Regions from separate parts of the Paenibacillus residui genome, predicted to be linked through region 2. Evidence: riboswitches for the same ligand, from Rfam matches in the RefSeq annotation. Region 2 holds a riboswitch; the other holds the start of a gene.
The links. Region 2 has a riboswitch for cobalamin ahead of ACFQ03_RS24830 (ABC transporter substrate-binding protein). Riboswitches for the same ligand answer to the same signal wherever they lie in the genome.
Positions count from the first base shown of each region.

Region 1: it holds a riboswitch for cobalamin, as region 2 does, so the genes downstream of both, nrdI (class Ib ribonucleoside-diphosphate reductase assembly flavoprotein NrdI) here and ACFQ03_RS24830 (ABC transporter substrate-binding protein) in region 2, are expected to answer to the same signal.

Region 1 covers NZ_JBHTIU010000027.1:61,794-66,004, forward strand. Annotated here, with positions in the region: gene nrdE (class 1b ribonucleoside-diphosphate reductase subunit alpha) at 1-2,013, opposite strand, end outside; gene nrdI (class Ib ribonucleoside-diphosphate reductase assembly flavoprotein NrdI) at 1,946-2,326, opposite strand; cobalamin riboswitch at 2,580-2,777, opposite strand; gene ACFQ03_RS07400 (DUF4261 domain-containing protein) at 2,966-3,997, opposite strand.
Region 2 covers NZ_JBHTIU010000107.1:10,401-14,611, forward strand. Annotated here, with positions in the region: gene ACFQ03_RS24815 (aminotransferase class I/II-fold pyridoxal phosphate-dependent enzyme) at 1-522, shown strand, start outside; gene ACFQ03_RS24820 (aspartyl-phosphate phosphatase Spo0E family protein) at 628-891, shown strand; gene ACFQ03_RS24825 (hypothetical protein) at 1,029-1,568, shown strand; cobalamin riboswitch at 1,726-1,913, shown strand; gene ACFQ03_RS24830 (ABC transporter substrate-binding protein) at 2,265-3,308, shown strand; gene ACFQ03_RS24835 (FecCD family ABC transporter permease) at 3,310-4,211, shown strand, end outside.

The DNA of each region.
Region 1 (4,211 bases), on a different contig from region 2:
ATCATCCTTCACATAGAGAATGGTCGAGATGGCCTGATCTATATGCACCTGCACCTCGGCAACGAGGTCTATCAGATTGTACATGTCCATATCATAAGCTTCTTTATAATAGAAGAAATTGTCCTCATTCAAGAACGGCATCGGATAAATCGTTCTGGAATCCCCGTATTCGCGCTCCTCTATTCTCTGCGTGATAGGCGCAATAGACGCGGTGGAGGATTGAAGGTATGAGATCGACCCTGTCGGGGCAATGGCCATCCGGTAGGCATGATAGATTCCATGCTCTTGAACCAGCTCCTTCAAGCGGAGCCAATCTTCCTTGGTCGGGATCACATGGCCTTCAAATAATGCTTTCACTTTATCCGTGCGCGGAGAATAATCATTATCCAAGTACCGGTCGAAATAAGCTCCGTTCGCATACTCGCTTTTCTCAAAATCCTTGAACGTTTCCTTCCTTTCCTTGGCAATCAGCATCGACCGCTCCAGGGAATAGAAGTTGAGCATCATGAAGAAGGTGCGTACAAAATCGATCGCTTCCTTCGATTCGTACGGAATTTTGTTCGAGGCCAGAAATCCGTGCAGGTTCATGGCCCCCAAGCCGACGGAATGAAGCTCCCGGTTAGCTTTGGCGACAGAAGGAACGATGGCAATGTTGGTGCGGTCGCTCACCTCGGTCAGCGCATCCATGGCCAGATGAACCGTATCCCTCATCCGCTTGTTCTGCATCACATTCACAATATTCAGCGATCCCAGGTTGCAGGAAATGTCGCGATGGATGTCATCCTCTACCCCGTAATCGTTAATGGTGGATACTTCACTAAGCTGGGCGATTTCGCTGCACAGATTGGAAAACTTCACCCGGCCGATTTTTTTGAGGGCATGATATTCATTGGCGTTATCGACGAACATTATGTATGGGTAGCCGGATTCCATCTGAATTTGCGCAATTTTTATGATGAGGTCTCTGGCGACGATTTTCTTCTTGCGGATATTCGGATTATTGACCAGCTCGTCGTACATTTCCGTAATATCCATATCGTCCAGATGCATTCCGTACTCACGATAAACCGTATGCGGATAGAACAGGTACATGTCTTTATCCTGCTCCACCAATTCGAAAAATTTATTAGGAGCAACGACGCCCAAGGAAAGCGTCTTGATCCGGATTTTCTCATCGCTGTTAATCTTCTTCGTATCCAGAAACTCATGGATATCGGCGTGGAACAGGTTGAGGTAAACGACCCCGCTGCCGTCACGCTGGCCCAATTGGTTCGCATAGGAGAAGGCATCCTCGAACAGCTTCATAACCGGCAGAACTCCGCTTGCTTTGCCGTCCAGCCCTTTAATTTGTTCGTCGGCCGCACGGATCTTGCTTAGATTGAGGCTGACACCGCCGCCGATCTTGCTTAACTGCAGAGCCGAATTGATCGCGAATCCGATCGAGTTCATCGAATCATCCACTTCCAGCAGGAAGCAGCTGACCAGCTCCCCGCGCCGCTTTTTGCCTGCGTTCAGGAACGTGGGCGTAGCCGGCTGATATTCCTGAGAAATCAGCAGATCCGCATATTCCCTCGCCTTTTGCATATCGCCGTTGCCCAGGAACAGCGCTACGACCGCAATCCGGTCTTCATACCGCTCCAGAAACTTGGTCCCGTCATTCGTCTTCATCGCGTAATTGTTGTAAAATTTAAAAGCGCTCATAAAGGACGGAAAGCGGAACTTCCGGGCATACAGCCCCTCATACAAGCTCTTCACTTCGGCAAAGTCGTATTTGTCGAACAGCTCTTTCTCATAATAGTCGTGCTCGATCAAATAATCGATCTTCTCTTTCAGATCATGGAAGAAAACCGTGTTCTGATTCACATAATCGACAAAATAGCTTCGGGCCGCCTCCCGGTCTTTGTCAAACTGGAATTTGCCGTCCTTAAGCACCATAATTTCATTATTAAGCTGTATCCAATTGGAAAGTTGCGTGGACAATTTGATTGACCTCCTGTTTAAATCGCTCGACATCTTTGTTCGTGCCGCTCAGCTCGAATTTCATCAGCAAAGGCACCGAGTACATCTCGGCCACCCGGTCTCCGGCCAAGCCGTAACGGGCTCCCCAGTTCATATTGCCGCTGGAAGCAACCCCTTGCAGCCACCGGCTATTTTCCTCCAGAAATTTCAGGGTCGTCTGCGGAACCTGCCCCACACCCGTAGTATAAGTAATCAGCACATAGGGCTGGTCGACGGTTAACCCTTCCGTAATTTGAACGCATTCCAGCTCCAATTTGTTCACGAACCGTTTCACGTTTCCTGTCTTAGAGTCAAATACGATAAGCATAGCTACCTCCATGGGCATCCACGTTCGGGGTCGTTCCATAGCAATCTACCTATCCACTTTTGAAGTAAAATGTGATAGCAGGATGCCGGCTGGCAGCAATTAACTCCGCCAAGCCCCGGAATTTAGAACTTCCAATGCATTAAAAATGGCCCATCCGCCGGTGGTGGGCCAAAAACGACAGCATGAAAGCTACAGAGCCATAAAATGGGCTCTGCTCCGTGTCGTTTCAACCTCTCATTCCCCGAAGATGCGAAACTTGCAGAGATAGAAGGCAGGTCTACTGGCTTTGTGCTTCATCCTACTTTGAGCCCTTCCCGTATAGACCCGCCCCAAGACGCTGCCTATACAGTGGTATGCTCATTTCATCCGCACTTACAGTTGCGGGGACAGCTCCGGATTCACACCGGATTCCCTATTAAGTCAAATCTGACACCTTCTTCTCTATCTGTTATATTCAGTTAACTCTCTATATCTAGTATCTGTCGTCGAAGATGAACACTAAATATAGTCTCCTAACGTAATATACAATGTTTCTCTGTAACAATCAAGAGGCATTTTGGCATATTTATATTTTCATAGATTTACATAACGGACATCGCCGTTGAGGTAAATAATTCTCCTGCTATTCCAGCCGTCTCTTTAACGGCCATGAAGCTGCCCTCCTGCGGAATAAGGCTCACCCGGGTTGAGGTCGATCACACGCCTTCGCGGTTCATTTAACGAGTGCTGATGCTCGCAGCGCCAACGCTGGCTCTCTGCGGAACCGATCGTTTCCCCGTCTCGAATGATGTCGCCCCTTTCATACAAATAATAGGCGAGATCGACGAGTATGGTGGCTACTTCATTCGGATCAAGACCGGTAAAATGACACTGCAGGTCAGGCACCCCCATCGCGGCAAGACCGCATGTATCGACGAGCATTTCCGGCTGGCCTGTCCCGTCCCCTTCCGCCTTGTATAATCGCACGTTCATAGCCCCGTGCAGCCATTCCCCTTCAGAAATTGCCCGTAAATATTCCTCGGGCTGAACGAGCTTGCCGCTTGTTTTCCAATAGATGGCCTCGCAAGGCGCCGTTTCCAGAAGAGCGCACAGAGCGCTCTGAAACAGTTTCAATCTTTCTTTATAGTTCAGTCCTTCCGCGCAGAAATCGGTCAGCAGCAAGGAATAACGGCAGCCTCCGACCACTTGGCGGGCATCCGGCCAATGCCACGATTGCTGCAGTGCAGCTTCATACAAGGCCGCTTCCGGCGGACGCTCAGAGGGTAAGATACAAGTTTGCGCAGGAACGACTCCATCGCGGTATTGGACCATATAGTTGGAATGATAGAATAAGAGAGGTTCGAAATCTTGCCGCGTCCGCTCGCCGGAATGGGCCTCCGATACGACCGGATCCCGATCCCGCGCACCCTTAGGAGCATGTTCGTCGAGCCTGGCTTCCCCGGTATATTTCTGCATCTTTGCGTATAACCGTTCTTGATTCAGAATTGGCTTGTGCCGGTACAGAAGTTCCACCATCCATACAGGAGCGAAGCCGGGGAATTCCTCTTTGGACTTCACGATCGTCTCCTGCTCCTGCTCCTGCTTCACCGGTGCTTCTGCGGGTTCATGAGCTTCCTCCGTCACTTGCTCTTTGCTTTTGCTCCATTTGCGAAATAGATCTAACCAGCCCATTATCATTAAATTCCTCCTGTCTATCCTGATGTTTTTTCTAACGGACCGTCACCCGACATCCGCTTTGCAGCCTTCTTATTCCTGACGGATACCGTTCCGGAGCCTTATCCATCCCATTGGCAAGGCTATAGCCCGCTCCTTGGTCCGGCCCCGGCTTCAGGGATCGTTTCATGCCCCGAAACTACATATAGCACATCCGCTTGCATTTTGCCAT
Region 2 (4,211 bases):
AGCTTCGCATCGCTGCCGGGCATGAAGGATCGTACCATCCTCGTCAGCGGATTTTCCAAGGCGTTCGCCATGACCGGCTGGAGAATGGGATACGCTTGCGGTCATCGGGATCTGATTCAGGCGATGCTGAAAATTCATCAATATACCGTCATGTGTGCTCCCGTCATGGGCCAAGTGGCCGCAATAGAGGCGCTTAGATACGGTTTGGAAGAGAAGGACCGGATGGTCGAATCCTATAATCAGAGACGCAGGCTGGTAGTACGGGGCTTCCGGGAAATCGGTCTGGATTGTCACGAGCCGCAAGGGGCCTTCTACGCCTTCCCCTCGATCCAATCGACAGGACTGAGCTCGGAGGAATTTGCCGAGAGGCTCCTGCGGGAAGCAAGGGTGGCTGCTGTGCCGGGCAATGTTTTCGGATTGGGAGGCGAAGGGTTCATTCGCTGCTCTTACGCCACGTCAGTAAGCCAATTGAATGAAGCGTTGGATCGGATAGGCAAGTTTTACGAGAAGCTGCAGAAGTAATAATTTTCCATGGGCCAGATTTCTTTTTGCGCCTAAATATGGTATTGTTTAAAGTAGAAGAAAAGCGTTATTCTTTCTCTTCATGCTACCAAAGGGGGAATGATTATGACTGCTGCTTACCTGAATTCGGCTCCGTATCACAACCTTTTGCTTCGGGAGAAGGATTCGCATTTAAGATGGGTGACCGAACCCGCCAAGCCATCTAACGCTCTGCTTGTTCTGGAAGAAGAGATTCGGGTTTTGCGCATGCAGATGGAGCAGATGTACATGGAAGAACCTTGTTTCAACAATTCCTCCATATTGGAGATTAGCAGACTGCTGGATAAGAAAATAAACTTATATCTGGAAATGATAAGAGCCGAGGGCTGATAAGCCCGGCTCTTTTTTTCCTGCTTAAAGGACAGAAAGCGCCCCCCTAGAGAGAGTATAATCTCGCTAAAACGATTTCTTCGGAACAGACTCTGTGCTATCATAGTTTTGATGCGACTTTAGTGGGGGGAGAAACGTTGAAAGCGAAGCTGGGAATAGCATGGAAGCTAATCGCGGTGCTAGTTTTGGTAGTGGTGCTGAGCGCCTGTGGAAGAGAGAGAGCGGATGTCACCATCTTCATTCTGCCGCCGGGGGGAATGGACTCTTCTGTAGCGGAAACATTGGAGAATTTCGTTCAGGACAAAGTAGGGGAAACCATGTCCGTGGATTTATTCTCCAGTCCGATCTTCGACCTTAACAAGCTGATGGTCGAAATCGCCGCCGGGGATAACGACATTATGGTCCTTCCGGAAGAGCAATTCAAGGTGTTTGCCGAACAGGGAGGCCTGCCGGGTATGGACGATCTGTTCCGTCCGGAGGATTATCCGGAAGGGGTGCTTGAAGCGCCGAATGACGAGGGCAAGCTTGAGAAAAAGCTGTACGGAGTACCGGTGAGCAAAACGGAATGGCTGCAATCCGTCGGCTACAAAGGGGCGGAAATGTATGCCTTTATCCACCCTCGGGCCAAGGATAAGGACAAGGCGGCGGAAGTGTTGAAGAAAATAATGGAATCCTAGCATAGTACGCAATTGTTTTTGAGCTGATAGATTCTGCGAAGTCATGCAGTATCGCATGTATCGTTGTAATCCGTTAACGGTAGATAATAATAGACTTGTAACTTGGGGGCGCTTCCCCTATAATCTTCTAAGAGAATATAGCTTGAATAATTGAATGGACATGTAATGCCTGCAGGTCCCGCGAACGCCATCCGCGTCCGGGTTAAAAGGGAAGCCGGTGCAAATCCGGCACGGTCCCGCCACTGTAAAATGGGAGAGTCTCATTAGGCCACTGTTGAATCCAACGGGAAGGCGAGATTTACCAACCCCATAAGTCAGGAGACCTGCCTGCAAGGTGAAGCTGAAGAAATCCTTCGAGGAAAAGGAAACCGGCTGATCAGGATGATGGGGTTCATTTGTTATCCCCTTGGATCGCTGCGCCATTATGCCCTCTATCGAACGGATGGAGGGCTTTTTTCATTTAAAGCGCGGCCAGAAAAAAGCAAGTCCCTGATCATCAAATTTTACTGCATATAGCGGTTAGACCTTTAAAAGGATTGTCATAGAAGATTTCGTGAGTCATTTCACGATGTTCTTCTTAGGGCTGCATCATAGGTTCCGGGCGAACGGCCCGGGGGCACAGGGAAGTCATTCATCGTTTCAGGCTCTTTCTCAAAAAAAAGAATAGGCGCTGTAGACAAAAGGAGAGGAAGAATAATGAGTCAAGGACGGACCGCAAAGCAGATGATGCGGACAATGACAGCTCTGCTTCTGATGGCCATGCTGGCTGTCGGGCTGCTGGGCTGCGGAGACAAGCAGCAGGACCCGAAGGGCATAAGCGATCCGGCTAAAGTGCAGGACGAGAAGGGCAAGGAAAATCAGGCGGATGGTGATAAGAAGCCCGATTCGGGGGATAAGTCTGACGATGGGAAAGCGAAGGCCGGACAAACCGAATATCCGCTGAAAGTTACGGATGCTTCGGGGACGGAGCTGACATTCGATAAAGCTCCTGAACGGATTGCTTCTCTGGCCCCGAGCGAGACGGAAACCTTGTTTGCGATAGGAGCGGGGGATCAGGTTGTCGGCGTGGATCAATGGAGCAACTACCCTGAGGAAGCGGCGGCGAAGCCGAAGATCGGTTCTTTGGAGACTAATCTGGAGGCTCTTCTGGCCACGGAACCGGACTTGGTGGTCGCTGCAAGCAGCAACAAAAAGGTCATTGATAAAATTCGCGAAATGAATGTTCCGGTCTATTTCTCCGCACCTAAAACTTTGGATGAAGTGATCGAAAAAATCGAGACGATGGGCCTCATCATGAACAAGCAGGAAGAGGCCAAGAAGGTGGCCGAGCAGATGAAGGCCGACCGGCAGAAAGTCGTAGACGCCGTCAAGGATGCACCGGCCAAGAAGGTCTACATGGAGTTCTCCCCGGGCTGGACCGTGGGGGAAGGGGAGTTTATGGATGAGCTGGTCAAGCTTGCCGGCGGAACGAATATAGCCGCAGGGGAGAAAGGCTGGTTCCCGATCGATCCGGAGAAGATCATTCAGGCTAATCCGGAAGTCATTCTGTATGCCGAAGGCGGAGGAATGGAATCGATTCTCGAAGAAATCAAGAAGCGTCCGGGCTGGGATCAGATCGATGCGGTCAAGAACGGAGCTCTATATCCGATTGATAAAGATATTATCAGCCGGGTAGGTCCGCGTTTGACGGAAGCGCTGCTTGAAGCGGCCAAGGCGATTCATCCGGATCTGGTGAAATAAGATGAAAGCGAAGCTGTTTGCTTATGGAGGAGGAGCCCTTATGCTCCTCCTGCTTTCCGTTACACTGAGCTTATCCTTCGGCTCGGCCCAAGTGCCGATAGGCGATGTGTGGAGGATTCTGTTCCATGCCATCCCGGGCATAGGAGATTCGATCCAGCCCGACTGGTCACCGTCCGATGAATCGATCATTCTGAAGGTCCGATTATCGAGAGTTGTGCTTGCCATCCTGGTAGGAGCATCGCTTGCCATAGCGGGGGCGGGCTTTCAAGCCGTACTGCGGAATCCGTTGGCTGATCCCTATACGCTTGGAGTCGCTTCAGGCGCCTCGGTGGGGGCGGCTTTCATCATTCTGTTCGGGCTGCAGACCTTTATCGGCCAATGGTCCATTCCGGTCGTTGCCTTTACTACCGGGATGACGACCCTGTTCATCGTTTACAAGCTGGCCAGCACCCAGGGGAAATCCCAGCTGGAAACCCTTATTTTATCCGGGGTGGTCGTGCAGGCTTTTCTCGGGGCATTCGTATCCTTCATGGTTTCGCTGTCCGGAGAGGTCGTGAACGAAATCCTATACTGGTTAATGGGCAGCCTCTCGATGCGGAACTGGGATTATTCCCTGCTGCTGCTGCCTTATTTGGGAGTCGTTGTGGTCATTCTGATCGGCTTCAGCCGGTCGCTGAATCTGCTGGCCCTGGGCGAACGTCAGGCAGCACACCTGGGAGTGCACGTGGAAAGGACCAAGCTGATCGTGCTGGTAGTCTCCACCTTGGTAACGGCAGCGGCGGTATCCGTATCGGGAGTCATCGGCTTCGTCGGACTGGTCGTGCCTCATCTGGTCCGTTTGATCGTAGGGCCCGATTACCGGATCATCATTCCCATCTCGACCATTGTCGGCGGTATTTATGT